4 regions of the Paenibacillus sp. CFBP13512 genome follow, and region 4 is predicted to be linked to each of the others. Evidence: riboswitches for the same ligand, from Rfam matches in the RefSeq annotation. Region 4 holds a riboswitch; each other region holds the start of a gene.
What was found. A riboswitch is a leader RNA that binds a small molecule or an ion and turns the genes downstream of it on or off. The one in region 4 is predicted to bind thiamine pyrophosphate.
Positions count from the first base shown of each region.

Region 1: it holds a riboswitch for thiamine pyrophosphate, as region 4 does, so the genes downstream of both, thiM (hydroxyethylthiazole kinase) here and tenA (thiaminase II) in region 4, are expected to answer to the same signal.
Region 2: it holds a riboswitch for thiamine pyrophosphate, as region 4 does, so the genes downstream of both, PaeCFBP13512_RS15755 (ABC transporter substrate-binding protein) here and tenA (thiaminase II) in region 4, are expected to answer to the same signal.
Region 3: it holds a riboswitch for thiamine pyrophosphate, as region 4 does, so the genes downstream of both, PaeCFBP13512_RS04870 (thiamine phosphate synthase) here and tenA (thiaminase II) in region 4, are expected to answer to the same signal.

Region 1 is NZ_QGAD01000018.1:9,650-17,837, reverse strand. Features, by position in the region: gene PaeCFBP13512_RS19385 (FecCD family ABC transporter permease) at 1-546, shown strand, start outside; gene PaeCFBP13512_RS19380 (MBL fold metallo-hydrolase) at 619-1,356, opposite strand; gene PaeCFBP13512_RS19375 (TetR/AcrR family transcriptional regulator) at 1,589-2,155, opposite strand; gene PaeCFBP13512_RS19370 (DUF1129 family protein) at 2,322-2,990, opposite strand; gene PaeCFBP13512_RS19365 (alpha/beta hydrolase) at 3,139-3,969, shown strand; TPP riboswitch at 4,155-4,257, shown strand; gene thiM (hydroxyethylthiazole kinase) at 4,428-5,246, shown strand; gene thiD (bifunctional hydroxymethylpyrimidine kinase/phosphomethylpyrimidine kinase) at 5,365-6,180, shown strand; gene thiE (thiamine phosphate synthase) at 6,173-6,850, shown strand; gene PaeCFBP13512_RS19345 (DoxX family protein) at 7,082-7,609, opposite strand; gene PaeCFBP13512_RS19340 (DUF3048 domain-containing protein) at 8,041-8,188, shown strand, end outside.
Region 2 is NZ_QGAD01000011.1:10,322-18,509, forward strand. Features, by position in the region: gene PaeCFBP13512_RS15730 (hypothetical protein) at 1-87, shown strand, start outside; gene PaeCFBP13512_RS15735 (EAL domain-containing protein) at 226-1,254, opposite strand; gene PaeCFBP13512_RS15740 (bifunctional 2',3'-cyclic-nucleotide 2'-phosphodiesterase/3'-nucleotidase) at 1,498-3,777, opposite strand; gene PaeCFBP13512_RS15745 (aspartyl-phosphate phosphatase Spo0E family protein) at 4,108-4,284, opposite strand; gene PaeCFBP13512_RS15750 (pyridoxamine 5'-phosphate oxidase family protein) at 4,575-4,991, opposite strand; TPP riboswitch at 5,230-5,341, shown strand; gene PaeCFBP13512_RS15755 (ABC transporter substrate-binding protein) at 5,458-6,498, shown strand; gene PaeCFBP13512_RS15760 (MTH1187 family thiamine-binding protein) at 6,519-6,809, shown strand; gene PaeCFBP13512_RS15765 (ABC transporter permease) at 6,818-7,615, shown strand; gene PaeCFBP13512_RS15770 (ABC transporter ATP-binding protein) at 7,602-8,188, shown strand, end outside.
Region 3 is NZ_QGAD01000003.1:90,015-98,202, reverse strand. Features, by position in the region: gene PaeCFBP13512_RS04905 (alpha/beta hydrolase) at 1-691, shown strand, start outside; gene PaeCFBP13512_RS04900 (thiamine diphosphokinase) at 886-1,533, shown strand; gene PaeCFBP13512_RS04895 (GrpB family protein) at 1,737-2,285, opposite strand; gene PaeCFBP13512_RS04890 (MoeB/ThiF family adenylyltransferase) at 2,302-3,360, opposite strand; gene PaeCFBP13512_RS04885 (thiazole synthase) at 3,363-4,130, opposite strand; gene thiS (sulfur carrier protein ThiS) at 4,132-4,335, opposite strand; gene thiO (glycine oxidase ThiO) at 4,326-5,498, opposite strand; gene PaeCFBP13512_RS04870 (thiamine phosphate synthase) at 5,507-6,142, opposite strand; TPP riboswitch at 6,386-6,495, opposite strand; gene PaeCFBP13512_RS23630 (ATP-binding cassette domain-containing protein) at 6,659-7,552, opposite strand; partial or broken gene PaeCFBP13512_RS23625 (ATP-binding cassette domain-containing protein) at 7,627-8,188, opposite strand, start outside.
Region 4 is NZ_QGAD01000009.1:196,315-204,502, forward strand. Features, by position in the region: gene PaeCFBP13512_RS14855 (energy-coupling factor transporter transmembrane component T family protein) at 1-666, opposite strand, end outside; gene PaeCFBP13512_RS14860 (ABC transporter ATP-binding protein) at 663-2,261, opposite strand; gene PaeCFBP13512_RS14865 (ECF transporter S component) at 2,239-2,835, opposite strand; gene tenA (thiaminase II) at 2,853-3,539, opposite strand; TPP riboswitch at 3,684-3,787, opposite strand; gene PaeCFBP13512_RS14875 (TIGR01777 family oxidoreductase) at 3,959-4,855, shown strand; gene rluF (23S rRNA pseudouridine(2604) synthase RluF) at 4,972-5,679, shown strand; gene PaeCFBP13512_RS14885 (Abi family protein) at 5,775-6,647, opposite strand; gene PaeCFBP13512_RS14890 (nucleotide excision repair endonuclease) at 6,767-7,123, opposite strand; gene PaeCFBP13512_RS14895 (GNAT family N-acetyltransferase) at 7,284-7,685, opposite strand; gene PaeCFBP13512_RS14900 (hydroxysqualene dehydroxylase) at 7,822-8,188, shown strand, end outside.

The DNA.
Region 1 (8,188 bases), on a different contig from region 4:
GTAAGCGCTTGTGGAAGCACATTAGTCCAGTTACTTATCATCCAATCATCTACGAATACCAATACCGTTCTGCTCTGGTTAAATGGTTCGCTCTGGGGACGTCATTGGGAGCAGGTTATGCAATTAGCACCGATTATTATCATTGTTGTGCCTATCATCTGGCTTTTAGCCAAATCGTTAGATATTTTTGGACTGAGCGAAGAATCTTCTAAAGGGCTAGGGTTACGTATCGAGTGGATGCGGGCGATTTTGCTTCTGATGACTGTTATATTAGCCAGTGGTTCAGTAGCTGTTGTAGGTATGGTCGGTTTTGTAGGTCTGGTAAGTCCGCATATTGCTCGGCGCTTAGTATCTGGCGGGCATCGGTATTCTGTTCCTGTAGCGGCATTGGTAGGTGCTATCATGATGTTACTGGCAGATGTGATTGGACGGATACTGGCTCCACCTTTAGAATTTCCGGTAGGTTTGGTAACGTCTGTGATTGGAGCACCTTATTTTCTATTTCTATTATGGCGTGAATATAAAAGTAAAAACCGTGCAGGTTAATGCTTGATTTGCATGGTTTTTTGCTGTCTATTTATAGGTGGAGAGATAGTAGCAGGAAGATATAGATGTTGATTATAAAGACTGTTTGATGGATAAAGAAGACTTTTTTAATTGTGATTCTGCTTGTTGAATAGCGGTATGCATAGCTTCATAAGGATGATCGATCATATGACCGTGTCCTACAGCAAGTAGACTGGGTTGTAAAGCTAACAATCGCTGAGCGCTTTGTAAAGAAAGCTCTTTGCTCCATGTAGCTAATGCAGGGAACGGGAAGAACAATCGTACAGAACCAGCGACAGCCACACCGCCTCTTGTCTGAAAAGAATCTCCAGCGATAAGCGACCGATCTCTAGTATCAAGCAGCGCTATAGAGCCAGGTGTGTGACCGGGAGTAGCAATCACTTGCAAAGAGCCGATCAGATCACCTTCATGAAGCAAAACAGAAGGACGAGTTTGTAGTTTTTTGGGAACACTGCCTTTAATTTTGGTCTGCGGTTCATGCGAGTCTAACGTCATATCACCGATTATCAAGCGTGCATCTCGCTCCGAAACGTACACAGGAACATCTGGATAACGTTGATGTAATGTATCTAATGACCCTACATGATCATCATGAATATGGGTCAAAATAATAGCACCTAATGGCTTACCAATCTGAGCAATCGCTTGTTGAATCCCTTTGTAACTATTAGGTAATCCTGCATCAATTAACGTCAGACTGGATTCTTCTTCGACTATATAACAATTTACCGGAAAAACACCGGGTAAAAAAATAAGTTGATGTAATTTACTTTTACTAACTATTCTCATATCAATCACCTCTTAATTACACTATAAACTAATAGTATTAGTTTAATCAATAACTATATTCATAATTTAAATAAATATATATCTTCTTTAGCTTAAAAGTTGTTTTTTTCTACTCATGAGTACACGATAATTTAGACATAACCATAAAAAAATACACCATTCTAAAGATAGATTGGTGTACACAAAGGTACCGAATCTCAATAGAAATGGTGTATGGATAGATTTATGATTGTTATTGCGAAGTATGCAAACCTTGTAAAAAGGTATCAATAATCAGTTCAAAGCTTTGATTCACATCTACCTTCAGACCAAATCCACCTGTTCTTTCTAAAGAACTGAATCCATGAAGAACACTGCGTAGTCCACGTATTGCATGAATAAGAGCATCGTCATTTAGATCAAACCCTGCGAGCACTTGAGTAAATAACTCTAATACTTGATTCTTCATTGTATCCAATTCTTCATCATCCGTATCAGAAATATAAAGCGTCGCTTCATATAGTCCGGGATGAGCACGGGTAAATTCAAGATAAGCACGCGACATCTCACGAATCGCTTTATCTTCCGATCTGCCTACAGTAGCGTGCATCAGTACATTTTTGAGCTGATCCAATCCAGTTAATGCCATTTCACGACGTAATCCTGGTAGTCCATTCACATGATTATAAAGAGAAGGCGAACGAATACCTAGCTTTTTAGCTAATACGGTTAGTGTCACTTCATGTAGCCCGTGTTCATCTGCTAAGACTGTGGCTGCTTTTACAATAGATTGGAGATTAAGACCGGCACGAGGTGGCAATGTATAAACCTCCTTCAACTATAACTATACCTATTCGTCATTAATGAATAGGATTCGTTTATCAGCTATGCATATTCATCAATTCTTCGTTATTGTAATTTATAATCATAGAATTAGCAAAATAGAATATTAATCTACTCATCTTATCTACTAGAGATCATCGATGTTATTTGCGCATAAAAATAAATTTCTGTCCAACTACTCCGATCACAAATAACAGTAAACTCACCCACGGTACAATCGTAATCACAGGCATCACTTGACGTAAAAAGATACCTACACCAAAAATCAAAATCAAAATTACCAAGTACGTCAAAATAGCGCGAGCATTGATTTGCATACCCGGTTTGGTAGTGTCACTTTTTTCAACAGGTTGATCGGTAAATCGAGTTAGCATTTCGACTAAAGCAATCGAACCGACAGCGACAATAATCAGTGTGGCTACATTAATCTGCCCGACAATTCCTGAATCGCTAATACTGATTCGAAATAGTCCCATCAGTGCTTGAATAAGAAAAACCCATGTGAGCGCTATCCAAGGAATCATCAAGTAATACATCGGCTTGCTCAATTGACGCTTTTCGGGTAAATTACGAATTAACATATTGCCATATTCCATCGAATCTTTAGCAAATAACTGTTTGGCGGTTTTTCCTTTTTTCTGTGCATCTAATAAATGATGACCCATTTCTAAAAGTAATTCTTCACCAGCTTCACGATCAATACGTGCATCCCGTACATGAACAATCACATCATCATAGTAATCTAAATTTTCGGGTTTTAACTGATCTCGTACAACATTAATATCCTTAACCATCTGGCGTATTGTGCTCATTATTTATTCCTCCATTCTCATTGTTCGAATCTATTATTTTGCCATACTTTCCTTGCGTTGACAATGATCTAGCGTTAATGATAATATGATTTCAAGATTAAAGCTCATTAAACTGATCGGAATTGTTTATTTAAAAGGAGGAATCATCATGGAACGTAATATCGTCATTCGACATCACGACTTGGATCTGACAGCTAGTATTCATTATCCAGAACAGGAACCGCAATTAGCCGGACGGGGCAAAAGCCGTACACCGCTGATTGTGATCTGCCATGGTTTTGTAGGCAGCCGCATTGGAGTGGATCGCCTATTTGTTAGTACAGCCCGTGAATTGGCGGCTGACGGTTATATGGTGGTTCGTTTTGATTATGCAGGTTGCGGTGAAAGCAGCGGCGAATATGGCAATGAAGGCTTAGAATCAATGGTTGCTCAGACTCGTACTGTACTTGATTATGCGATGACTTGCAGTGATATTGATCCGACACGGGTCACTTTAATTGGACATAGCTTGGGCGGAGCTGTAGCGATTCTGACATCGGTACGCGATCAACGTGTCAAAAGTCTGGTGCTCTGGTCAGCAGTAGGGCATCCATTTAACGATATCGTCAAATTAACAGGACGTGACAAATACGATCAAGCAGTGATCGAAGGCAAAGCCGACCATCTAGGGTATTCATTTACGCCGATATACTTTGATTCACTTGGCAATTATCAACCGTTTCAAGAAGCCAAGCAGTTTAATGGCGATGTGCTCGTTATTCATGGAACAGGCGACGATGTGATCCCTGTCGATTATGCCTTTTTATATCAGAAAGTATTCTGGACACGTTCAGAAGGACGCTGTGATAAAGAGATCATTTTTCAAGCAGATCATACGTATTCTAACGGTACACACCGACGTGAATTACTGGACAAAACTCGTCAATGGCTTACAGGACGTGAAGTGGCTCAGACCGATTGGCAACACTGGATGATATAAGCGTTTGGCAATATAAACACTTATATCGTAAGATATTTTGCTATCGCAAAAATCATGTTCGATTGGACTAGAAGAAGTAGCGCTTATACCGCCAAGCGCTTGTATAGTAAGATATTAACCAATTTCTCACTCTTTACCAGATCATTCACCAGTGGTATGGTAAGAAAGAACAATTGAATAGTTACTGATTTCACTAGGGGAGCCTGTTGGCTGAGACGAAAATGAATTTTCGGACCCTTGGAACCTGATCTGGATTATACTAGCGGAGGGAAGTGGAGGCTGAATTTTCACTCAAGTTATGTCTACCTGAATGAATGTTTGACCCATTTGTCTCTTTAGAGATGGATGGGTCTTTATTGCGTTCAGCTCTTATAATATAAACCCTAACCTTTTCTACATATAATCCAAATAGAATGAGGTAATCGCAAAATATCTATTTATTACAGGAGGCTAATCAAATGAGCTTTTTAGCAAAAGTACAAGCACAAAATCCACTTGTTCATAATATTACGAATATGGTCGTGACTAATTTTACAGCCAATGGATTGCTGGCTTTGGGCGCTTCTCCTTTTATGGCATATGCCCATGAAGAAGTAACAGATGTGGCTGCAATGGCAAGTGCTGTGGTGCTCAATATCGGTACGCTTGATCCTTATACAGTCGAAGCTATTCTCCAAGCAGGACGCTCAGCCAATCAAGCAGGTGTACCTGTTGTATTTGATCCGGTAGGAGCAGGAGCGACACCTTATCGTACCCAGTCAGCGATACAGATTACTGAGCATATCCAGATTGATGTGTTACGTGGCAATGTGGCTGAAGTCGCTAATGTCATCGGCGAACAATGGCATATCAAAGGCGTAGATGCAGGAGCAGGCGAAGGAAATATGGTCGAGATTGCTGAACAAGCGGCTCGCCAATTGAAATGTATCGTAGCGATCACAGGCGAAAAAGATGTGGTCACTGATGGCAATACCACCTATACCATTGCAAATAGTCACAGCATCTTAACACGGGTCACAGGCGGAGGTTGCCTGCTCAGTGCTGTTGTGGGTGCATTTATCGCAGTGGCTGATCCTACAGAGTCACAAGAACGCTTAAACGCTGTAGTTGAAGCACTAGCGTTTTACGGTATCGCAGCAGAGATTGCTTACCAACAGACCGCAGGACAAGGCACAGGTAGCTTTCAGATCGAATTTATCAATCAACTCTCTCTAGTCACACCCGATATCGTATCCACCCATTCAAAAATCGCAAAAGTCCAGCGCTTGGCAAGATAAGCGCGACATCTTCTAATCAAATAAAACGTGATTTTTGTGTAACAAAATATCTTACGATTAGCGCTTGGCAAGATAAGCGCGACATCTTCTATCTAATATATCCAAAGGAGTGAAAAAGATGAATGTATATCAAGCTTTAACGATTGCTGGTTCAGACAGTGGAGGAGGCGCAGGGATTCAAGCCGATCTCAAAACATTTCAAGAACTCGGAGTCTATGGTATGTCTGTTCTTACTGCTGTTACGGCTCAAAATACAAAAGGGGTACAAGGAGTCTATCCGGTAGAAATTGAAGGTATTATTCAGCAATTGGATTCAATCGGTACAGATCTACAACCGCATGCTGTCAAAACAGGGATGTTATTTAGCGCTGAGATTATTCGTCATGTCGCTCAAAAAGTAAAACAGTACCAGTGGCAACATCTAGTGATTGATCCAGTGATGGTAGCCAAAGGCGGATCTGTGCTTTTGCAACAAGAAGCATTACAAGCGCTCGTCTCGGATCTGATTCCGTTAGCAGAGATCATCACTCCGAATTTACCAGAAGCAGAGCTACTCACAGGGATATCGATCACCAACATGCAACAGCGTGAACAAGCCGCCACACAGTTAATTGATATGGGTGCAACGTATGTAGTGATTAAAGGTGGACATGATGCATCGACTTCAACCGTTGTGGATTTGTTGTATGATGGACAACATTTTGAATATTTTGAAAGCCAGCGTATTGATACAATGCATACGCATGGGACAGGCTGTACTTTTTCAGCGGCATTAACGGCAACATTAGCTCAAGGTAAATCGATCCATGAAGCTGTAGATACCGCCAAGCAATTTATTCAAGCCGCGATTGAAGATGGACTGGGAATTGGTTCCGATCATGGGCCTACTAATCATTTTGCGTATCAACAAAGGAGCCGGGTCTATAATGTCTAAGCCAGATCAACACCAATTGCGCCAGTATTTACGCCTTTATCTAGTGATGGGTAGTGTCAATTGTACACAACCACCAGAAGAAGTATTAACATCTGCCATCGCAGGAGGGATTACTCTTTTTCAATTTCGTGAAAAAGGGGTCGGGGCACTCACAGGGCAAGCGTACTACCAACTGGCTGAATCTCTTCAACAGATCTGTAGAGAGCATAAGATTCCATTTATAGTGAATGATGATATTGAATTAGCGATTGCACTAGACGCCGATGGGATTCATGTAGGGCAAGAAGATATACCTGCCGATCAGATTCGTGCACGTCTTGGGCAAAATAAAATGATTGGTGTATCTGCTCATTCGGTCGATGAAGCTAGACAAGCTATTCAAGATGGAGCTGATTACTTAGGCATAGGACCGATCTATCCGACCACTTCCAAAGCTGATGCCGAAGCCGTACAAGGAACACGTACGATTACAGCTCTTAAGAACCATCAGATACATATTCCATTAGTAGGTATTGGCGGTATTCATGCAGATAATGCAGAGCCGATCTTAACCGCAGGAGCCGATGGAATAGCAGTGATATCTGCCATTGCAGGACAAAACAACGTCGAGCAAGCTACGGAGCAATTGAATACACTCACCAAGCACTTTATTGCCAATCAAAAGCAGTAATAGACGGCTTGAAGTTGATTCGAATAGAAATTAATCAAAATAAAGTACAAAAAAGTCATTCTGTATACCGTAGCTTAAAGTACGGTGTAGCGAATGACTTTTCAAGTGGATTTCTATTTTTTTTATCTATTGTACAGTAGGTTCTTTCTGTTCTCCTTGTGATGATCTATATGTTACTGCGAATAACATCGATCATTCTATAGAAGCCAATTGATTCGGTTATTTATATCGTTAAGCGATTTTATGCTGATTAGGCAAGGTATCTTGTTGTTTGTTACGACGGTTGAAGAAGCGAGTGCGTAAGTAAGGAACGATCCAGCGATCTAGACCAATTTTACCAGCATTTGCACCGGCAACGATAATGAAGATTTCAGCAAGTAACAAGTAAGGGTTGGTGCTTACAGTGCCCGAGAACAAGAATGCGAAGTTCATTACCATTCCCATTAGTGCTGCAAGTGTAGTACATGCACCTAAGATTAATCCAAGTCCGACAAGGAATTCACCGATAGGAACAAGAACATTGAATAGTGCTACATTTGGTAAAGCGAAATGTTGTAAAAATGCGCCCCAGCCTGCTTGTACACTTGGATGTTCTCCGCCTGTATTGGCGATAGCACCTGTTAAGAATCCAGTAGCATCGAATCCGCCACCACTTAATTTTTCCCATCCACCAGCGATCCATTTAAAACCGATATATACCCGTAGTATAGTTAATAACCACATTGCCACACTGTTTTCTCTTAGCCATCTGTTCATGATTGCCACTCCCCTGAATAATGTTTTATTTTTGTAAGTCTGTGCTAACTTGTTGAGTTGGTGATGATCATCTCTTCCATGTCTTTATTTTAAATCACAACTAAATTTTAAAATGTGATAAAAATCACAATCTTAGATAAATTTTTAATATTTTATTATTGAACTGTTAAAATATGGTATATATAAATGAAGTAGATGTTTGGATGATGGTATTCGTTAATTACTTCATATGTATTCTATATAGAAGAAGCTTATGTTTTAATAAGAAGTAGACCGTGGTTTACATCTTCTGCTTGTACATAAACAGCCAGCCGATTTTAATTCATTTGAAGTTCATATGTGTGTTCTATAGTAGGAATGTATCCTACTGTGCAGATGACAACGATCTGCTACATTGCATAATGATGCTAATCACTGAGGGGGATACTATTGTAATGAATCAATCTGGATTATGGAAAGTAAGCAAATGGACGATTCCACTTGTACTCACTGCTAGTCTGATCGGTTGCGGGTCTGCTGAAGTGGCTACACCTGCACCACAGCAACAACCTGAACCTGCCAAAGTAACTGAACCGATCGCAC
Region 2 (8,188 bases), on a different contig from region 4:
AATATGAGAGTCAAAGCAGTAACCACTGATTATGCTGATTATCATACTTCATATTCCCAAGTAACAACGTTCACACCTGTAAAATAATTTTATTTTAAATACTTAACTAATGATCTCTTTATATACTAAGTTAAACTAGTATATAAAGAGATTTTAATATAGCTTCATTTTCTTCCAAACTATTATTAGTAGTTAAACTTATTCAATAAATTTTACATACTACTATTAACCTAATTGAAGATTAGGAGAATCAGATGGTTTCCCAAACAAGTATCCCTGTGCTAGCTCAATACCGATACTACGGCAAAATTCGTATTCTTCACGGCGTTCGATGCCTTCTGCTAATACAGTTGAACCGTGCTTTTGTGAACGTTCAAGAATATGAATAATCTTTTGCTGTTGCTCAGGATGAGTATCACAATGATCAATCAAACTGCGATCTATTTTGACATAATCCGGTTGAAGATAATCGATTAATTCAGGCTTTGAATAACCTGAACCAACATCATCCAGTGCTACCGATATCCCGTTGCTACGATACACGTCAAAAATATTTTGCAATTTAGGCATTTCGATAATATTCTCTGTCTCCACCACTTCAAACACAAAATCTTTTGGATTGAGATCAAGGCGTTCTATTGCTTCAAACGTATGGCTCAAGCAATATTGTGGGTTATAAATAGAGGATGGTAAAAAGTTAATAAACCGTTTAATTCCCGGTTGTAAATGCTCAGCACTGACCTCAATCGCTGAGATGCGAGCCGCACGATCTAGAAAAGAGTGTAATCCTGTTTTACGTGCGATATCGAATAACCGATACGGCTGAAAAGTAGGGCCATTTTGAATCGGACGCAGAAGAAATTCATATGCGATCACTTGCTCATGTTGATCCACAATAGGTTGCATATGGCTGGTAAACTGCTTTTTCCGAATAATCTCTACAACATCATCATGTTGCAAACGGGTGACAAATACGGACAATGAAAGCCACACAGGCTCTCCACCAATATCGTCTGAACCCAACAAACCTACAGATACACATGATGTAATGTCTTCAGGTAAACTTCGTACCCACTGCATAATATCAAGCATCTGTCCTCTTGACTGATATGAAATAGAACAAATATCTTCCATGATATACGTATCATAAGATTGTTGTCGGATTAGAGTTTCAAGAGAAGGAGAAAGCGGTCGCAAGGACACTGTTCCTTGGTCTTCTATAGGTTGAACATAACTACAACCGCTACAATTCATAGCAATCCTCCTTAATAATAAAGCAAAAACATAAGATGAACGTCAAAATATAATGATTTACAGACAAGTTACTTCTACTTTTAATCTTATTAATTATATCATCCTTAAACGCAGATAACATTAGACACTCTGTCTATTATCGGTTTAAATGTTGATTTTGAATACACCAAAGACTGCAATCTATTTTCTATTGCAGTCTTTGGTGTATGATTCGATCCTATTTTGGATTCATATTCCTCGCTATTAGCTAGCTGGAATCTCGATAGCATCTCCAACTTGAAGTTTCGTTGGATCTGTAATTTTATTGTATTTAGCAAGTTCTTCCCATGTTACGCCATATTTCAGACTAATACGGTACAGATTATCACCTTTTTTGATGATATACGTTTGCTCATCTGTAGGTTTCACTGGCTTGTCTACAGCTGGTTTGGTTGGTTTTGGAGCTGGCTTCGTTGTTGGTTTAGCAGGTTTCGCTGGTGTTACTGGTTTCACCGGTTTGGCTGGTGTCACCGCTGGCTGGCTACCTGCTGCTGTATTCGAAAGATTAATAGAATATTTAGCAAAACCATCTGCTGCTTCGCCTACATAAGCAATTGGATCTGCTCCTGCTACCGCTTTAGCACTAGCTAGTGCATCTTTTGCTTTTGGAGAAGTATTGAATGTCACCGTTGGATTGCCTTTGATTGGTGCAAGTGACCAGTTACCATCAGCAGCTGGATCGATTGTTTTGTTTTCACGGATATAATCGATAATCACTTGACGGTTCTCGTCTGGTGCAGCTAGGATAATACGTTTACCATCTGGATTCGCCAATTTAGAAGCAGATGCACGATAGTTGTTTGTAGCTACAACAAATTTTTGTTCGGGATCAATCGCTTTACCGTTAAATTGTAAATTCACAATACGGTTAGAAGATGCGTTTAGAACTGTTCCTTTTGCATCGTATTTAGGTGGTTGTGTAACATCAATTTGGTATGTTACGCCATCGATAACATCAAAGTTATACGTTGGGAAGTCCATATTGATTAACGCTTGCTCACCTGATTTAGCTGGATCGATCTGATTGAATTGTCCTGCAGACCATTCCAACCAGTTTTTCACTTCAGCGCCATTGACAAGCACAGCGTGAACTGTATTTGGGTATACATAAAGGTCAGATACGTTTTTGATCGCTATTGTACCTGCTGGAATATCTGTGTAGTAACTTGCTCCTGAACGTCCACCTGCTTTGAATGGAGCTCCAGCAGAAAGGATTGGCAAGTTCTCATATTCTGTACCTTGAAGTTGTTTCTCCAGATACCATTTCTGAGCATTCGTTACGATCTGGATCGAAGGATCATCTTCTACCAGTGCAAAGTAACTTGTAATACGAGCTGTAGATTCACCTACAGGTCCACGAATATAACCTAGTGTTTCTTCATGCTCATGATATACAGAATCGACGACACCTTGATCTGCTTGAACCAATGCTTTTTTGGTTGCTGTATCATAGATTGGACGAGCTTCTACTTTAGAATCGCTTACTGTCCATTTGTCGCCTTGTTGTTTCAATTCAAGGTCAATAATACCCAAGTGATCGCCCCAGAATCCTGGCTCTACAGAAGGAACACCATTGATTGTACCTTTTTCAAGATCAACGCCTGTTTTCCCAGCAAAATCAGCACTAGGGAATACTTTGTGTGCATGTCCGAACATAATCGCATCAATACCTGGCACTTTGCTCAAGTACAACACAGAATTTTCTATCAATTCGGTCTGTGGAATATCTTCAAACCCAGAATGCGGAACAGCAATAATGATGTCTGCGCCTTCTGCTTTCATTTGTGGAATAAATTTGTTCGCTGTTTCGATAATATCTTTAGCAACCACTTTCCCCGACAAGTTTGCGCTATCCCATTGCATGACTTGAGGTGGTACGAAGCCAATAACGCCTACTTTAATTGTATGCTTAGCTCCACTTTCGTCAGTTACTTCTTTATCTAGAATAAGGTAAGGTGTAAAGTAGTTCTTCTCGCCTTTACCTGTACCATCATCTGTATAAATATTAGCATTTACATAAGGGAAATTAGCACCTTTTAACGCATTGCCCAAGAAATCAAGGCCATAGTTAAATTCATGGTTACCGATATTTCCAGCATCGTAGCCCAATTGGTTCATGGCTTTGTAGACAGGATGAACTTCGCCTGTTTTTAAAGGATCGACTTTAGCTACATAATCGCCTAACGGATTACCCTGCAATAGATCACCGTTATCAATCAATACACTATTGGTTGCTTCTGCACGAGCATTTTTGATCAATGTCGCTGTTTTAGCGTAACCGTATTGATCTGTAGTTGCATCTGAGTAGTAATCATAGTTCATTACGTTAACATGAATATCTGTTGTCTCCAACAAACGCAATTTCACTGTAGATTCAGAAGAAGTGGTTTCTGCTGCAAAAGCAGGAACTGCCGACACTGCAAACAATTGCAGCGCTGCGATGACAGTAATTGCTTTTTTAAATGTTTTGTTTCCTAAGTTCAAAATAAAAAACCCCTCCCAAATATATTCGCATTTGCTTGACCTTTTACGACTTTATCTCTGCGCCCGATATGTATTATCAGCATGAATAACTCGCTTAACCATAATTCATGCTGTTTTAAAACGATTACATTATATATTGTAATCTATTTATAGAATAGGCAAGATAAAGAAGAAAAGGCTACCAAAAGAAACGCATGATAGAATTGTATACTATCAGCTGATATATTTGAAGGGTTATTAGTTCTATTTTTTATGAAAATGATATTTATTTTACGAAAAATTCTATATTTTACATGATTGTGTCATGTTTCTTTTCATAAAATCTATACATTAAGGTATTAAAAAATCGGCATCTTGATCTTTATATTGAAAATACATATCTAAAATTCGATCTAATTGCTCGGACTGATCCAACACACGATAATCACGTACTCCGTGTTCTTCTGCCATCTGGTTCAGTATGCGGCGTTCCTGTTCGATCTGCTGTTCAATCTGTTTTAAATTCAAGGAAACCACCTCCAGTATAGTTCCTTTACAGTTCTACAATAAGAACTTTCAGTTTATCCCACCATCGGCATTTTACATGTTATGATCTAAAATAATTCTACTTATCTTTTTATACCTTATTTGGGCATACCTTATCAAGTTCCTCAAGTACCTATTTTATCCTTTTTCTGGAAATAAAAAGACGAAAAAACTCGGAATTTGAATTTTGCATTCATTTTACTTGTTTCGCAAATTCAAATCCCGAGTTTTTTATACTATTACTGCCTATTTAATTCTTTTGAAAAAGAATATTATGCAGTCCAAGTTTGTTTGTTGCCATCTTTATCTGTATATTCAATCGTTTGTGGTTTGATATCTAGGATCACATAATCAGGATCTTCTGGACCGGAGAACCATTCTTTAAATTCTTCTTTCCAGACACGTTTTTTGAGTTCGTCGTCTGTAGATACAGAACTTACGCCTTCAATTTCAACGACTTGACTTGTGCCGCCTTTTTCATAACCCAACAATACATAACAGTTCGGATTTTTTTCTAACTCTTCGACTTTATGTGTTTTGCGGTTCGTCGCGAGATGAATATTTAAGCCTTCATTATATAGCGCCATATAACGTACTTTAGGTTTGTCATTTTCTACAGTACCTAGTGCACAAAATGGGTTACCTTCTAATGCAGTCAAAATTGCTTGTTCTTCAGCTGTTTTACTCATGATCAATCTCCTCCTGTATATAAACGTATGGGTGTATTCAATTTCTTAGTCTATGTATATCAAATAGATATGATAGAAAAAGATTGAATGGAACTTTATTAGTTACAAACTTCCGTATATGTAAATACCCTTAGACAGAGTTCCTGAACCGAAATAGATTGTCTATTGCTGATGACAACGCATTCTCTGTACTGGACAGTTGATACCCTCTGGTCTATAATTACAATGTAAAAAAACCGCATACGTACAGGGGAGCTAGTTGCAACTGGCTGAGAGTGTATTGTGATAAATACAGACCCTTATACCTGATCTGGATAATGCCAGCGTAGGAAAGTAACAAGTCGTTATATGCTGTATGTTGAGCTTATAATTGCACCTATGTCGTCCCGATGGGGGCGTTTTTTTTATGCCTTTTATCAAGTGAAGACCGATTCTACTATTTGATTGAACAGAAAGAAGGGTTAGGATGATTGGAAATAAAAAAGGGTGGCGGAAAGGCTTACCATGGTTAATGGTAGGTTTATTATGGATCACAACTGCATGTGGTTCAGCAGCAAGTACAACCAATACAACAGATGAAGCGGGCAATACATCTGCACTTAAAGATGTCAAAGTCGTTCTAGACTGGACACCTAATACAAATCATACCGGCTTATATGTAGCCCAAGCACAGGGCTTTTATAAAGAAGCAGGATTGAATGTCGAAATTATAGCGCCCGGACAAGGCGGAGCAGATACGATGGTCGCTTCTGGTGAAGTGCCTTTTGGAATCAGCTACCAAGAAAGTGTCACACAAGCTAGAGTTCAAGGTGTTCCACTCGTCTCGCTTGCTGCTGTTATTCAACATAATACTTCTGGCTTCGCGGCACCTACAGATCGCGGGATCAAGACGCCTAAAGATATGGAAGGCAAATCCTATGGCGCTTGGGGCTCTCCTGTTGAAGAAGCTGTCATGAAATCGATTATGGACACGGACGGCGGCGATGTTAGCAAAGTTAAAAGTGTGAATATCGGGAATGCCGATTATTTTACAGCAGTACAAAAAGGAATCGACTTTGCCTGGATATTCTACGCATGGACAGGCATAGAAGCTGAACTTCGTGGTCAGCCGTTAGATATGTTATATGTTAAAGATTATTCTGACCAACTGGATTACTATACCCCTGTTATCGTAACCAATGAGAAGCAGATCTCTACCGATCCTGAATTGGTCAAATCATTTATGGCGGCAACCAGTAAAGGGTATGAATATGCGATTGCGCATCCAGACGAATCTGCGGATATCTTGCTCAAAGCTGTTCCTGATCTTGATCCTAAATTAGTAAAAGCCAGTCAAGAATGGTTATCTCCACGTTATCAAGATGATGCACCACGCTGGGGTGAACAAAAACAATCCGTCTGGGAAGGATATGCCAACTGGATGTTCAAGCAAAAATTGCTCGATAGTCCATTAGATGCAACTAAAGCCTATACCAATGATTATTTACCTGCGGCAACGACTAAATAGAGAATAAGGAGATGGATAGAATGGCACATACGTTACTCAGTATTCAAGTAATTCCCAAAACACAAGCAGGCGAGAACTCTTATGATTATGTAGATCGGGCGATTGAAGTGATTCAAGCATCCGGCGTGAAATATGAAGTTCATCCACTTGAGACTACTATGGAAGGCGAACTTAGCGAATTGCTAGAAGTGGTTCGTCAAATGCATGAAGCTTTGGTGGAGAAAGGTAGTCCTAGTATCATTTCTCAGATCAAGATTGCACATAGTCCATCCGGTATCAGTATGGATGGATTGACCGAGAAGTACCGCTAATGTCTGCTATGAGATCATGGTGGAAAAGCATATGGCCGCCCCTGGGGGCGGTTGTTTTATTATTGGTCATCTGGCAATTGGCAACCAGTCTATTCCATATTGAAGCATGGATTCTGCCAAGTCCTGCGTTAATTGGACATGAAGCTTGGAGTGAAAAAGATCGACTGGGTCTGCATACATGGGCAACTTTAAAGTTAACATTATCCGGTTTTAGTATCGGGGTCGCTGTAGGTCTACTGGTAGCAGGAGTACTTCATTACACTCCGTTTCTACGTTCAGCGCTATATCCGTTATTGATTTTGAGTCAAAATATTCCGACGATTGCACTGGGACCGCTACTTGTCATCTGGTTCGGATTTGGTATTTTATCCAAATTAATCGTGATTATTCTCGTCTGCTTTTTCCCGGTCACGATTGCGGCACTCAGCGGACTGGCTACAACCGATCGAACAATGCTCAATTATATGCAAATGATTGGTGCTTCCAAAAGCCAAATCTTTTGGAAATTAGAATTGCCTTTTAGCTTACCTTCGATCTTCTCTGGCGTAAAAATTGCAGCAACCTATAGTGTGATGGGTGCAATTATCGCAGAATGGATCAGCAGTAGTGAAGGAATAGGCTACTATATGATGTTACAGAAATCAGCATTCCGTACTGATCATATGTTTTTAGCGATTCTAGTCGTTGTCGCTATCAGTCTTTTGTTATTTATGATTATCAATCTTATTGAAAAATGGTCTATTCGTTGGCATCATCCTGCATCGATGCGTTCTGGCAAAGGAGGTTCCAAAGATGTCGATCAATAAATCTCAATCTTCACCTATCATCACGAACACTTCTACGCCACTGTTAGCATTACAACAGATCAGTAAATCTTTTGCACAAGGCAAGCAATCTTTACATGTGCTACAAGACATTTCTTTACATGTTGATCAAGGAGAATTTGTCTCGATTATCGGCCCTTCCGGTTCAGGTAAAAGCACACTGTTACAGATGATCGGCGGTGTGGTTCTTCCCGATCAAGGTGATATTCTGTTGGATGGTCAAAATATAACAGGACGTAAAGGATTAAGTGGCTATATGCCCCAACAACCGGCACTGATGCCATGGCGAACGATTCAGGATAATGTAATTCTAGCGCGCGAGGTTGCAGGCTTACCACGTAAAGAATCACTAGACTTAGCACGTCACTGGTTGGACAAAGTGGGATTGGGTGATTTTGCTTCTGCTTATCCTCATACCTTATCTGGCGGTATGCAGCAACGAGTCGCTTTTCTTAGAGCATTGCTAGGTCCTCGTGACTTACTTTGTCTGGATGAGCCATTTAGTGCTTTGGATGCTTTTACACGCAGTGAGATGCAATCGTGGTTGTTAAATAT
Region 3 (8,188 bases), on a different contig from region 4:
GATCGAAAGCAGCCATCTTGGTGAAAGTCGTACATTACGGATTTACTTGCCGCCAGGCTATAATGAAGTATTAAGTTACCCTGTCGTGTATTGTCAGGATGGTGAAGAGTTTTTCAACTTTGGTCGCATTGCTACGTATGCCAACCAATTAATCCTTGATGAAAATATCGAACCTTTTATTATTGTAGGTGTAGAAGTAAATACGAAGATTCGAACACAAGAATATGCTCCATTTGGTGATCGCTTCGAAAAATACACCGCTTGTTTTGCTGAAGAAATCATTCCTTATATTGAACAAAAATATCCTGTACGACGTACGCCAGATCAGCGTATTTTGGCAGGTGACTCCCTTGGCGGCAGCGTTTCGATCCATCTGTCCCTGTTATATCCTGAACTGTTCCAGCAGGTGATTAGTCTATCCGGTGCTTACTATAAGCAAAGTCAGGATATTATCGCACAAGCTCAAAATCTTACAGATTTGAATGTATATATGATTGTAGGTCTGCAAGAAACTGATTTTGAGAGCGATACAGGTATTTACGATTTTGTACAATTAAACCGTGAGACTCGTGACCTTTTACAAGAACGCGGAGCCACTGTACAATATAGCGAAAAAGATGGTAAACATTTGTGGGGCTTCTGGCAAAAAGAACTTCCTGCTGCATTAAAATACTTTTTACCAGAAATCTAAAATTTGTAGCTCTTTATTACTTACAGTAGAAATCGAACTTTCAAACGGGTTATATTGATGTTTACGCTTTCACATCCAAAAAAATCTATAATTCGTTTGATTGCTCGTCTTTTCTATTGTATCTGTGTGATAGAAAGTTATGCAACTACAATTTCAATATATCTTCTTTTATTTGATGAAACGAGGGCTGATTCATGTCGATGAAGCGTGCTATTATTTTCTCGGGTGGTCAATTACATCCTGATTTTGTACAACAGATTCAAGAAGACGATTTGATTATCGGTGCAGATCGTGGAGCCTTATTTTTAATTGAACACGGTATTCACCCTCATGTCGCTGTAGGGGATTTCGATTCATTGACCAATCGTGAACATGATCTAGAGAATATCAAAGCTAATAGTGATCAGTTGATTGTCTATGACTCGGTGGAAAAAGATTGGTCTGATACTGAAGCTGCCTTTGAAATTGCGATGGAACGTCATATTCGGGAAATTTTAATTTTGGGAGCGCTTGGTACACGATTTGATCATACGTTAGCCAATGTACAACTGCTAGTCCGTGCTGTTCAGCATCAAGTGAATTGCAGCATTATGGATATGAATAATTATATTTCACTTACTAGTACTCAAGCGGTTATCGAAAATCGTGGTTTTCCTTATATTTCATTGTTGCCTATTACTTCTGAGGTGACCGGTATTAATCTCACCGGATTTCAATATCCGTTAGAACATGCTACTTTACGTATGGGTCAATCCCGTGGTATTAGTAATCATTTGATTAATGAAGAAGGTACAGTGAGTATTGAAGGTGGTTTACTACTTATTATTCAAAGTAGAGATTAATCGCTCTATTTTAATCATATAGGTTGTAATCGTGCTTATGATCAGTTCATAGTATTACATACAAAAATCCATGTATGAAGAGAATATTCTCTTTGTACATGGATTTTTGTATACCTCTGTAAAGTTATTGATCGCTATAGAATCTGTTTAGTCATGATAAGCTTTCTTGTACGCATAATAAGATTAAGTTAATGAGACCGTTCTTAATGATGACCTAGTACTTTTTGTACAAAATCTGTTTTGGCTTGCGTATAGGCTTCTCGATCATCTTTGTTATCTACAGCCAACTTTTGCTTTAATTGAGCATATTGCTCTGCCCATTCTGGATGTGCGATTAAGCGATCACGAAACAACAGTTGATTTTTCCATTGTTCTCCTTGTTGCAATACGATATGCAAATGAGCAACACGCTTATCATTGATTACTTTCACAAAAAATCTACGATGTTCTTTACCATCCAATTCAGGCGGTACATAATTCCAGTTTTCTTTTTCCAATACAGAAATGATCGCTGGTAATGAATCAAAAGAATCTGTGATTGCCATCATATCAATAATAGGTTTGGCTGGTAGATGTGGTATCGCTGTACTACCAAAATGTTGAATATCATTTATCGCAAACGGAGTTAATAATATCGTTAATTCATTTTTGTACATCTGCCCCTGTTCTACCCATTGTGGATCAGGTTGAGCAATTTCAATAGCTTCTGTTGCCCAGACAGGCCAAGTTGATTCATTGTGAATATCAGTCAATATGATCCTCTCCTTTTTAACCAAAATATCTGTGATATAAAGTACGCGCTTCTGCAATATCTTTAGTACCGTGCACCATTACACGTCCATCACGGAAAATAACAAGACGTTGTCCACTTTGCATCGTCATAGATACCAAAAAAGGAGTAACACTGACTTGATGTTCTTCCAATTTAGCTAAGCGCTGAGCGGTTTCTTGCAAGTCTACGGTTACTTTTTGTGCAGGACGAATCTGTACCGTGTCTCGACCGCATAATACTTCGGTTTTACTTTGACCGGCTTTTGTCAAATAAGGATACGTGGGTTCACTGCCACAAGAAGGACAATGAGGTTTGCGTGCGCTGCTCATTTTGATCGAAACTTGTTCATTGTTCCATAGGTCAAACGATAACAATGTACCTCGCAATTGATCTACATTACCACTAAGTAACTTAATTGCTTCTGTACATTGATGAGCTACAACCATCTGCACAGCTGGAGGAATAATACCTGAAGTATCACATGTATCTCCGCCAAGTGGTGCAGATTCCATTAAGCATTGCAGACAAGGAGTAACTCCCGGAATAATCGTAAATGTAATACCATAGCTACCTACACAACCACCATATATCCACGGAATATTATATTTTTGTGAAATGTCATTAATCATAAGTCTTGTCTCAAAGTTATCGGTTGCATCCATAATAAGATCTACACCTTTAGCTAGATCTTTCATTTCATCAGCAGTAACATCTGCAATATGTGCCTGTATATCTACTTCAGAATTGATCTGTTGTAGACGACGTTGAGCAGCGATCGCTTTGGGCATACGCTCTTGAGCATCTTGCTCTGTAAAAAGTTGTTGCCGTTGCAAATTGCTCCATTCCACATAATCACGGTCTGCAATAATGACTTTACCTACGCCTGCTCGCACTAACGTTTCTGCTGAACTCGACCCTAAAGCTCCAGCGCCTACAATAAGTACAGTAGCTTCTGCTAAATGTTGCTGACCTTTTTGCCCTAATGGAGCAAATCGTTCTTGTCTGGAGTACCGATTTTGTTGTTCAGGTTGTTGCTCTATGTTGGTAGTATTCACGTTCAAGTGGTAATCATCCCTTCTGCTGGGCTACTTGCCACAGCATACTCACGTACAGGAATCATGCCTGCTTCCCTTCCTAATCGACCTGCTTCTACCCCCAGCTTCATTGCTGTTGCCATTTGGACAGGATTGGTTGCACCTGAGACTGCACTATTTAGCAGTACTGCATCCGCACCTAATTCCATTGCATAAGCAGCATCTTTAGGAGAACGTATACCTGCATCTACAATCACAGGTACAGTCGCTTGATCGATAATCCATTGTAAAGCAGATGGATTGAGTATTCCTTTACCCGAACCGATCGGTGAAGCACCCGGCATAATCGCATGTACACCAAGTTGCTGTAGACGTTTGGCTAACATGTAATCATCAGAGATATACGGCAGCACAATAAATCCTTCTGCTAGCAAGACTTCGCAAGCTTTTACAGTCTCCAAAGGATCAGGTAAAAGCAACGTATCATCTCCGATAACTTCTACTTTTATCATATCACATAATCCAGAAGCTTTTGCTAAGCGAGCGATACGGATCGCTTCTTCTGCTGTTTTGGCTCCTGCGGTATTTGGAAGTAATTTGTATTTTTTGAGATCTAACATTTCCAGAAAGTTCGGTTCATTCACTTGATCTAAATTCAATCGTCTGACAGCAAAAGTTAGCACTTCTGTACCTGAAGCTTCAACAGCTTGATTCTGAATCTGTAAATCTGTAAATTTCCCTGTTCCTAATAATAGCCGTGATGTAAATGTATGTGTACCTATCGTTAACAAATCAGCCACCTCCTACAAAATGTACAATCTCTAATATATCTTTGTCTGCCAGTGTAATATGCGGATGTTCTTCTTTTTGCAAAATTTGTTGATTATGCTCTACAATGACTGTTTTTTGACCAAGCGATAATGATTCTAGTAGTTTGGATACGGTATTGTATTCAGGTTCTACATATTTCCGATTGCCATTAATTATTAATTCCATATAGACACTCCTTCGATTGTAGATAAAGATTTAGTTGATAGAGATTTCGACTTTCGTAAAGCTCGTTCTGGTGAAAAACAATCGGGAATATGACCTGTATGATTGTTTATGAGTGCCTCTGCTATCCATTTTGCTGTGCCAGCAGCCAACAACATTCCATTGCGATAATGACCGGATGCTGTCCATAATCCAGCGAGCGGTTGAATTTGCCCCAAGTAAGGTAATTCATCCGGTGTTCCAGGTCGTATGCCTGACCAACAACGTTCAAACGTAGCTGATCCCACCGCAGGTAGAAATTGCTCCGCTCCAGACAACAACTGAGCAATTGCAGAAATATCTACTGTTGTATCTGTACGTTCTGGTTTACTCGTAGCTCCGATCCAGATTCGATGATCGCTTTTGGGAATCATATAAATGCCTTTTCCATAGATCGTATGTCCAAGATACTGAGAAGGCGTACTAACTTCGATTAATTCTCCTTTGACCGGCACAAAAGGCAAATGATACTGCTCTGTTGCTAACAATTGTTGTGTACACAAGCCTGTTGTTAAAACTACTTGTTCAGCATAGATCTCCCCTTGGTTAGTGATTACACCTGTAATATGATCTTTCTTTTGCGAATGTAGTAAGCGATATACTTCAGTCTCTGGATAAAAATCAACATGATATTGAATCGCTGCTTGAACAAGGGCTTGATTGAGCAAAGCTGGAATTAATTGCGGTTCATCTGGATTGTAGATCATGCCAGAAGGAGCATAAATATATGGCTCCACTTGTGCTAAATGTGAAGGACTCCACCACTCTTTGCGATCTACTTGGGAATCAGTATGTGTAGGAACAGCAGTCATGGGTAGCAAAAATCCTTCTGTTCGCAGTCCAATATCAATCCCTGTCTGCTCCAATAGATCAGTAGCCAGCTTGCTATAGAGCGATTGACTGTATAATGCCAATTGATACAACTCTTGATGAGCGAAATGTTCTGAATGAGCCGCTAACATTCCACCTGCTGCCCCTGACGCACCAGAAGCGGGTTGATTTTTTTCCAGCAAAGCGACTTTGACTCCTTGTTGTACCAGTTCATAAGCAAGCGCAGCACCGATAACGCCAGCGCCTACAACGATCACGTCATAATGATTAGTCTTACCATTCGATAGATGAACCATCCGCCGATTCACTTCTTTCCTAATGATTGTGATTGTAGATCGGTAAAAGTAACTTGTTGAATACTTTCGTTATATAACCGACAGACATGCTGTGGATGTTCCGCTTCAAAAATACCCGACATGACAGCTATTCCTGTAGCACCTGCTTGATGAATGTCTTGGCAATGTTCGGGTTGAATACCACCTATAGCAATCACAGGTATAGATACAGCATGACAAAGCTTTTCTAATTGATCTAATCCTCGTGGACTCAGATCTGGCTTAGAAGTAGTCGCATAAATATGTCCATAAAAAAGATAATCTACCCCTTCATCTTGAGCTTGTAATGCTTGCTCTATGCTATGAACAGATCGCCCGACTTTCCATCTTGAAAGAGGATCATCTGTAGTTATATAAGACATATGTTCACTTAAATGCACACCACCTATATTCAGATCCACTGCTAATTGAGATCGGCTATTGATCCTGATTTTGGATCGTGGCACTCCTGTATGAATCAACTGCTGGACAGCATCAATGATCTGAGAATCAGACCACTTTTTTTCACGAATATGAATAGCGGTTGTCCATGAATAGATCTGGGAAGCTATCTTTACAAGCTGATCGATCGATTGTTGACCTGTACTGATGGCATGAAGCTCCATAAGATATATGCTCTCCTTCCCTCAAAATATGTATAAGTGAACGCAAAAAAGCCACTTCTTATGAATAAAGAAGTGGCTAGTATAAACTTAGAAAATAATGATTCTTGTCTGAGATCAAACAAGATTATTATTAGAATAACGGACAACATATCGACAATCCTCATAAGCTAATTCTGTATAAAATAATTTCTGCTCCATACAGTCAATGACTTAATCGTACATGCAATATGATCTAACATTTCCGTAACTCTGCTACCACTTCCCTACGCTGGTATGATCCAGATCAGGTACAAAGGGTCCGAAAGCAATATCTACTTTCATCTCAGCCTCAAGCGGCCCCCCTAGTGCATTCAAGCTATTCGATTTGTTATTCATCTTAGCAAACAGATTTCGATAAAGCAAATCATTATAGAAATATAATATACAAATAATGTAAATCAAAAGCAAATATACATCCAAAATTATTATAAATAAATGATATTGTTAGCTTTATTTATAAAAATATTTATACATCTATTATTTTGCTTTAGCTTCAGACCATTGCTCAACATCCCAAATTTTAGTGACCCAATCTTCATAAAATTCAGGTTCATGAGAAACAAGCAAGATCGTACCTTTGTATGCTTTTAAAGCACGTTTCAGTTCGTTTTTAGCATGAACATCCAAGTGATTGGTAGGCTCATCGAAAAGTACCCAGTTGCTTTCACGTAATAAAAGTTTGCATAAGCGTACTTTCGCTTGCTCTCCACCACTTAACATACGCATAGGACGTGTAATATGCTCATTTTTCAATCCACAACGTGCTAGGTGACCTCGAACTTCATTTTGACTCAAATGAGAAAATTCATTCCATACTTCATCAATCGGTGTCAATTGATCCGGGCGTACTTCTTGCTCAAAATAAGCCGAATGTAAATAATCGCCAAGATACGTTTTACCACTAACCGGTTGAAGTTTACCTAGAATTGTTTTGAGCAAAGTTGATTTACCTACACCATTACAACCTACGATAGCAATTTTCTCGCCACGTTCAATATTCATAGTCATTTTAGGCAATAAAGCGTGAGTATAACCGATCTCGAAGTCTTTACCTTCAAATACCGTTTTACTACTTGCACGTGCTTCTTTGAAATTAAATGTCGGCTTTGCAAATTCTTCCGGTTTGTCGATTCGCTCGATCCGATTTAATTGCTTTTCACGACTTTTCGCACGTCCTGATGTCGATGCACGTGCTTTATTTTTTTGAATAAATTCTTCTTGTTTTTTGATAAAATCTTGCTGTTTTTCAAACGCTTCAATATGTTGATGCTTTTGAATATCTGCCATTTCCAAAAACTTAGCATAATCAGCTGTATACCTATTTAATTTGGCAAATTCCAAATGATAAATAACATTAACAACTTGATTCATGAAATCCGTATCATGCGAAATCAATACAAAAGCATGTGGATAGTCTTGTAGATAACGTGTTAACCATTGAATGTGTTCTACATCCAGATAGTTGGTAGGCTCATCTAATAACAATACATTAGGCTTTTCAAGTAGTAATTTGGCAAGTAATACTTTGGTACGTTGTCCACCACTTAATGCTGTTACATCTTTATCAAGTCCGATTACATTCAGACCCAGACCATAAGCCATATCTTCAACTTTGGTATCTAGTAAATAGAAATCTCCAATTTCCAGTTGTTCTTGGATATCACCCATTTGCTCTAACAATACTTCCAATTGTTCAGGTGAAGCATCTGCCATCTGGTTAGTGACTTCGTTTAGTTGTTGTTCTAATTCCAGTAAAGGAAGAAAAGCATCTTTAAGTACATCGCGTACTGTTTTTCCTTCAGTTAGCTTCGTATGTTGATCCAAATAACCATAACGTACACGCGGAGCCCATTCGACTTTACCGCTATCTTTTAACAGTTTACCTGTCATAATATTCATTAGTGTTGATTTGCCAGCGCCATTCGCACCGACTAAGCCTACATGCTCTCCAGCAAGCAGACGAAAAGATACATCCCGAAATAATGTCCGGTCTCCAAAATTATGCGT
Region 4 (8,188 bases):
TAATTGCGGAGTCAGATAATACGTGCGCTGGCGTGTGCCTGTGAATCCGCGTGCTTCCATAGCTATCGCTATTCGTTCAGACTTCCGAATACCCTGAGTGAATAGCGGTAGGGCGTAGCGGATGAAGGATTTCCAACTATTCTTCTGCTTATATCCTCTAATCTTATGTGCTGATTTCATTTGAGCTAGTTCCATCTGAAAAAGCGGGATAAAGCGAAATCCAGCTAACAGTCCATAAGCCCATTTAGGCGACAATCGGCATTGGTGGACCAGACTCATAATCATAGCAGTCAGATCGGTTGTAGACGTAAACAGCAAGCCATACGTGACAAAGCCAAGCATACGAAGTGCGATCATTAGTCCATTGTTTAGACTTTCTTCGGTGATATGGAACCATCCCCATTGCCACAGAGTATGCTCCCCTTTACCAAAAGCCGCCATCATCCAAAAAATCATCACAAAAAAGATCGTATACGGCAATAACCGTTTGAGCAAATAAGGAATACGCCATCCACCTAGCGTCAATCCAATCACCAGTGCTACTATCCAGATCGCTAAGGTGATCCGAGGATCAGTGACTGCCATCAATACACACATCACTAACAAATGAGTTACCAACTTGATCGTCGGATTCAATGTTGATAACCAAGAGTCATTACTTTTCATATAATACTCCGCTCCTTCTCTGGCTTCATCAGTTGATAATGAAGCGGAGCAATAATCGCATGATGACCGATAGATTCGGGATGTGTAAATAGATGATACGGTGCACCATTGTAGATTACTTTGCCCTGATCAAACACAATCACTCGATTGGCGTATTCATCGACCAGATCCATATCGTGTGTAACCATCACAATTGTAGTACCTTGTGCTTGCCGTTGTTGCAATCGCTTGATCAATTCAGCCGATGTACGGGCATCTTGTCCGAAGGTCGGTTCATCTAATAGAAGTAAAGATTGGTCAAATAACAACATAGTCGCTACACTCAAGCGCCGCTTTTGCCCCAGACTGAGTGTAAATGGATGTTGATCCTGATAGTCTTCTAAGCCAAATTCCTGTAGCAACTGTACCGTTCTGGCATACACTTCTTCTTCGCTCCAATTGCGTTGTCGTCCTCCAAAAGCAATCTCATCAAATACAGTATCTGTCACAAATTGCAGTTCAGGATTTTGAAAAACAAATCCTGCTTGCTCATATAGATCGCGATCACTCCACTTTTTCAAAGGGATATCTTGAAAGTAAAGTTGCCCGCTACGGATACGTTCTAGACGGATCAGGCTTTTGAGAAATGTGCTTTTGCCACTTCCATTCGCACCGACAATCGCTACCCATTCCCCTGACGGAATACGGATATTCATATCACGCATCACAGACTTTTGACGATAACCGATATCCAGTTGCTCGGTTAAAATGATAGCAGACCCACCCTTACCTTCTTGGTCTGCATCTAATGCAGAAGCACGTCGTTGTTGTAAAGTCTGTTGCAATCGCTGGGCTAACGGATGCGAAGGATGGTCTTGCACATCGTCCCATGTATACGGAAATAATTTGGGTTGCCAGATGCCTGCTTCTTGCATCTCTGCTCGATATCGCTGGATCATCTCTGCTGGCTCTCCTTGCGCAATCATAATACCTTGCGCATTCATAAGGATGACTCGATCCATCCACTGTATACAGCCATCTAAAGTGTGCTCGACAAATACCATTGTCTGTCCATGCTGATCTGCTAGCTCATGTAGCAATTGAAAGATTTCTTTACGACTGACTGGATCTAATTGTGCAGTCGGTTCATCGAAAAAAAGAACTTCTGGTTCAAGCGCCAACAGACAGGCTAATGCTAACCGTTGCTTCATGCCACCAGACAATGTCTCGATCGGCGTATGCCCATCTATATCCAGACCTACTTGCTTCATGACAGCCTCTATCATGGCATCCATTTGAGTACGGGGAATCAAGCGATTTTCTAAGCTAAAAGCGATCTCTTCATCCACATGAAGCATGCAGAACTGGGAATCTGGATCTTGGAACATGACTCCACATTGAGGGGCTAATCGAATCTCACCTTCCACCTCGGCTTCTACATGTTCAGGAATAATGCCTGATAACACAGATAATAGTGTCGACTTCCCACTTCCACTTGGTCCCAAAATAAGTACTTTTTCACCTCGTGAGATCGACAGATCAATACCGTTCAAAACGTTAGCTTCTCGATTATAAAAGCGTACCGACAGGTCTTTACACTCCAGAAGCGATTCCATTAGGTTTTCCCTTCTTCCGCCGTGCTTTCATAATTTCGTATTGATCCAGCACTCCTGTTTTGCACAAAGCTTCTACGACAATCTTGGCTAACCCTCCACCTAAGATCATTCCGCTGATCATTTGAATAATCAGCGTTAACAGCAATACCTGAGTTGTATAGTAACCGAATCCGTTAGCAATAACGTTATAAAGGACTCCACCTACCGCTGCCAATGCACCAGACAACATGAGAGTCATCAAGTTATACCGTTTGTAGCCAAATAGAGCGAAAGCAATCTCTGCTCCAATCCCTTGAAACACACCGATCAATAAGGCAGATAAGCCAAAATGACTACCGGTTAATAGCTCTACCGCCGCAGCCGCTACTTCAGCGATCAATGCCGCCCCTGGCTTACGAATAATATAAGCCACAATCGGGCTTGCTATAATCCAGATGCCAAACATAAATCCTGCACCTACCGGTCCAACCAGTGCTGAGATCGGTATCCATAACGTAGACCAACCTAGATAAATCACACCGCAAGCTACGGCTAAAATAACTGTTAATACAACCTCTTTCATTTTCCATGTCATATGGATCGGCTGAGCATTCATACGCGTGCAACCTCCATCGGTACAGGCCAATCTTGTAGCGTGTAAGCCATATCCCAGAACATATATTCAAATTGACAGCTCAGTAGAAAATGTTCTTTCATACGTGCACGATGTGCAGGTGTTGTCTGCTCTGCCCATTGATCTAAGCGAGCGCAAAATTGATGCGTTATTGTATCTGTTCGATTGCCATAGAAGCTGATCCAATCATAAAAAGGATGAGATGCATCAGGCTTCACCTCTTCCAGTAACTTCACACCAATTTCCCAGTATGTCCACGGACAAGGCAATAATACAGCCAAAATATCACCCAGATCACCTTCATGAGCTACCGTTAACATATGACGAATATAATGATGAGACGAAGGCGAAAGCGCGTATCCTTGTAAATCTTCATATCTTACGCCTGCTACATCACAGAAATTATTATGAGGATGAATTTCACTATGAAGCACAAATGAAATCTGTTCATTAAACATCGCCATATCTTCGCGTGTTGGGCACTTGGCAATCGCTGTTCCATAGATACGCATAAATGAATTCAAATACTCAAAATCTTGTTTTACATAATGGATTAACTGCTCACTACGCAGATCACCTTTGGCAATGCCTTGAACAAAGGGATGATTGAAAATCGCTTCAAAAATAGGGTCTGCTGCCTGTCTAATTTCCTGTGAAAATGTCATAATTGTATCCTCCTTAGATTGAAGCATCAGGATCGATGCTTGGTTAATAAAGAAGGACCACTGCTGGAATATATGGAAAAATACATGCAAAAAAGCCGCCCCGTGATGGAGCGGCAGAATAGGTGTACGTATTGTACAGGTACTCTTGCACAGTCTCCACTTTCCTACGCTAGTATGAACTAGATCAGGTTCCAAGGGTCCGGGATCTTCCCGTCTCAGCCTACACAAAGGCTCCCCTAGTGGTCATTCGATTCATTTGCATCTTACTGTACACACGATTGAAGAGACTGTCAACTGCTATAAGAATCTTGTGGTTTCCTTTTTTTACCGTTATACACTTATAAAATGGTGTAAAATATAGATATTATTAGGTATTTGCACGCAGATTAAAATATCTGAATAGAAGTGAGTTGATGGGGATGACACGTAAAGTAGTATTAGCAGGCGGTACCGGATTTATCGGCCAGTATTTGGAAAAAAAGTTTACAGCTATGGATATAGATGTTCAGATCATTTCCAGACAATCTCCACATATCGCATGGGATGATTATCAAGGGATTGTGCAAGCGTTAGATGGCGCAGAGATGGTGATTAATCTGGCGGGGAAATCGGTCAATTGTCGTTATAACGAGCAGAACAAACGTGAAATTATGAATTCCCGAGTAGAAACCACACAGATTCTTGGAAACGCTATCTTGGATTGTGAACATCCGCCTGCCGTATGGATAAATTCCAGTACAGCGACTATTTATCGTCATGCAGAAGATCGTCCGATGACCGAGACGAAAGGCGAGATCGGGACTGGCTTTTCAGTCGATGTTGCCAAAGCTTGGGAAGAAGCTTTTTTCGCGTTTAACCTTCCTCATACACGACAAGCGGCATTACGAATAGCGATTGTACTCGGTCCGGGCGGTGGGGTTATGACTCCTTTTCAAAATCTTGTTCGCTTTGGACTAGGGGGTCATCAAGGATCAGGCAAGCAGATGTTTAGCTGGATTCATGTTGAAGATTTATTCCAAATTATTTTATTTATTCAAGAGTGGGAATCTCTGGAAGGAGTATTTAACTGTACGTCACCGAATCCAGTCACCAATCGGGAACTGATGGCGACCATGCGCAAAGTGATGCATCGTAAAGGCGGTCTGCCTGCTTCCACATGGATGCTGAATCTAGGTGCTCGAATCATCCGTACCGAGCCTGAATTGGTACTCAAAAGTCGCTGGGTGGTTCCTAATCGCCTGATCAAAGAAGGATTCATGTTCAAATACGGTCGCTTGGAAAAAGCACTGCAACATATTTTGCATACGAAGTCATAATCTATAGATCTGTGAATGATTCTTTTAAAATACAGCAAAAAAGGGTATCGTAGAGATAGACTTGAGTTCGAGCAGAATAGCTGACTCAAAAATTAGAGTTAAAGGTGTGCTTATACGTGCGAATTAATAAATATATTAGTGAATCTGGAATTACATCCCGCCGGGGTGCTGATAAATGGATCAATGAAGGTATTGTCACGATCAATGGTGTGGTTGCAGAGCTTGGAAGTCAGGTGGAAGAAGGCGACGACGTTCGAGTGAATGGCAAGCCGATCCAAGTGGAACAGGAAAATGTCTATATCGTGCTTAACAAACCGGTAGGCATCACCAGTACAACCGAGCGTCATATTCGGGGGAATATCGTTGATTTTGTTAATCATCCTTTACGTATTTTCCATGTCGGGCGACTCGATAAAGACTCGGATGGCTTGATTATGCTGACCAATGATGGCGATATCGTCAACGAAATTTTACGTGCTGAAAATAAACATGAAAAAGAATATATCGTAACGGTCGATCAACCGATTACGCCTTCTTTTCTAAAAAACATGGCTTCTGGTGTAGAGATTCTCGATACGGTTACATTGCCTTGTCAGGTCGTTCAACAATCCAAATATGTATTCAAAATCATTTTGACTCAAGGCTTGAATCGTCAGATTCGCCGGATGTGCTCTGCTCTTGGTTATGAAGTACGTGCGCTACGCCGTACACGTATTATGAATATTCGTCTGGGTAATTTACCAACAGGCAAGTGGCGTGACCTGACAACTGATGAACTGAATCGCTTATTCCGTGATCTGGAATATACGCCGAAAAAACGCTAACACAACGAAAAATAAAAAGACCTCTTTGATGATCTGTTACCGAATGTAAGGTAGCGGATCAAGTAAAAGAGGTCTTTTTCACTTAGATTATTATTTCATTTTTTTAAAACAGTATACCAATCTGGCGGAAATCCTATTAATGTTCGATCTATTTCTGAATACATATCAAGTAAATTTTTAAGTTTTTCTAACCAATCATTCCATACATCTTTGTTTGGGATGAAGTATTTCATAATCAAAATGGTCGAAAAAACTTTCTTATCATCTATAATTTTTGGCTTATCTTTTTTAAATAATTGAGGAGGATGTGGAAAATTTCTATTGTACACTCGTCCATAATGAGCACATATATTTCTAAGATTACTAATCGAATGTAGCCAACTACCTATATAAAACCCTTTTATACCGCCATAATATATATATCCTATGTAGTCTTTATCTTCCTTCTTTAAGTTTTTGAACAATTTAGATATCATTCCAAAAGTAGTAATTTCCATAGCTACCCATACAGGAAACTCACCAGCATATTTCGAATAATAATGCTTAACAAAAACATCTTTAGACAGCTCAAGGGTTCTATTTAATTCTTTGATAAAATTATCATGTTTATCTGAATCCATAAAATTTTCAGCATACATATAACCCATGCCATCATATTTTTGGGAAAGTGTAAGAGAAATATGTGTACGCATAGAGATTTCAATAGTTTCAGTAACTTCCATTACCAAAGATCTTAATTTTAGATCAAACTCATAAAGATGATAAATATTCTCGAACGTGACCTTTTTATTAAATTGATTTCCATTTTTTAAAGACAACGTATACGCAGTTAATCGATAATAACTAACATGAGTCAGTATGCTCTTTGCCCATTCTTCATTCTCAATAATTAATCCTCTTGATTTGAAAATATCGAGTTGCTCTTCAACAGTTTTGGAAGGCTTAATAGAGTGAGGGATAATTTTCATTGTATGTAAATAACTCCATATAAAAAAATTGTCTCGCCCTGGTGCGCAACCCTAAGGTATGCGTGGCGAGATCTGTTAACTTAATTATAATTGATTAATATCTATCTATCAACACCAGTTTACTTGTAAAATACTTTTTCTACATTGTATTTTGCATGTAGTGTATTGATAATGTACGTCTCATAAATCTCACGATCCATAGCGTTGTCGATCAAGCAGACTTCAATCTTCGTCACTTCATCACGGTGATCTTTGATCGGTGATACGGTATCTTCGAAATGCTTTTTGACGCGTGGTCTAAGCTTACGTGCTTTACCGACAAATAGTAATTCATCTTGTTCGTTATAGAACATAAAGATACCGCCCGTTTCACGCGAAATCAGATGAAAATCGGTAAATCCATAAATATGGCTAAGCTCAGGGTTAATTTGTTTCGTAATGGTAACATCCGCTGTTGGGATTGTTATATTAATCAATATGGTCACTTCCTCATTCTATATAGGTGTTTATCCTATCATAATTTGCACTCGAAAACTACGAATACTCTCATCTTACCATGTTGTAGACCATCATCTCTATAGGTTTCTAATGATTAACAGTCAGTATCGTTTGTGAAAACCAACGGTTTGAAAAATTCTATTCCTTTTTCCACCACATGCCCAAGGAATGAGGAGCTGTATAAGTAAATCCGTACTGAGCATACAATTGATCTGCTGGTGGATCTGCAAATAATACCGCATGGGATTGAGGAGATGCATTCTCTTCTAAGTATGTTTTGATTTCACGCATAATCGCTTTGCCGTATCCTTTACCTTGATATTCAGGACGTACACAGATATCGGTAATATGAAAAAACAATCCACCATCGCCTACGACTCGGCCCATCCCTATCGCTTGCCCTTCTTCTTCAAGCACAACAGCAAACAGTGTATTCGGCAACCCTTTAGTGGCTCCTTCGACACTCATTTCACTTAAACCTGAAACCTTGCGTAGAGCCAAATACTCTTCCACAGATGGAATACGATGAATAATCTGCATCTCATTTCACCCCTTTTTTATCTCAAATCATAACAAAGAATCTATATACTGAATACAAATGTATACAAATAAAGTTGATGCTCCCTATTAATGGTTAATACTTTAGTAAAAGATGAAAAGGTTGGTGAACTTAATTATGGTACATATGCAAAATGACTCTTCGCTAGAACCTACCATTATTATTGGATCAGGACTTGCTGGTCTTTGTTGCGGATTTGAATTAGCGGATAAAGGTAAGCGTGTTATGGTACTTGAAGCCGCTCCTTATATTGGTGGACGAACTGCTAACTGGGTAGAAGATGGGATGGAAGTGGAATCTGGATTTCATAAATTTCTAGGTTATTATACAGTGCTTCCTGAAATTCTAAAAAATGCAGGCATTTCGATGAGTGACATGGTGCATTGGGAAGAAACAACCAATATTCGTCATACCGAAGCACAAGGTACATTTGGACTCGATCCGTTCAAAGCCCCTCTCAAAACAATTGCTGGTGCGTTGGGTA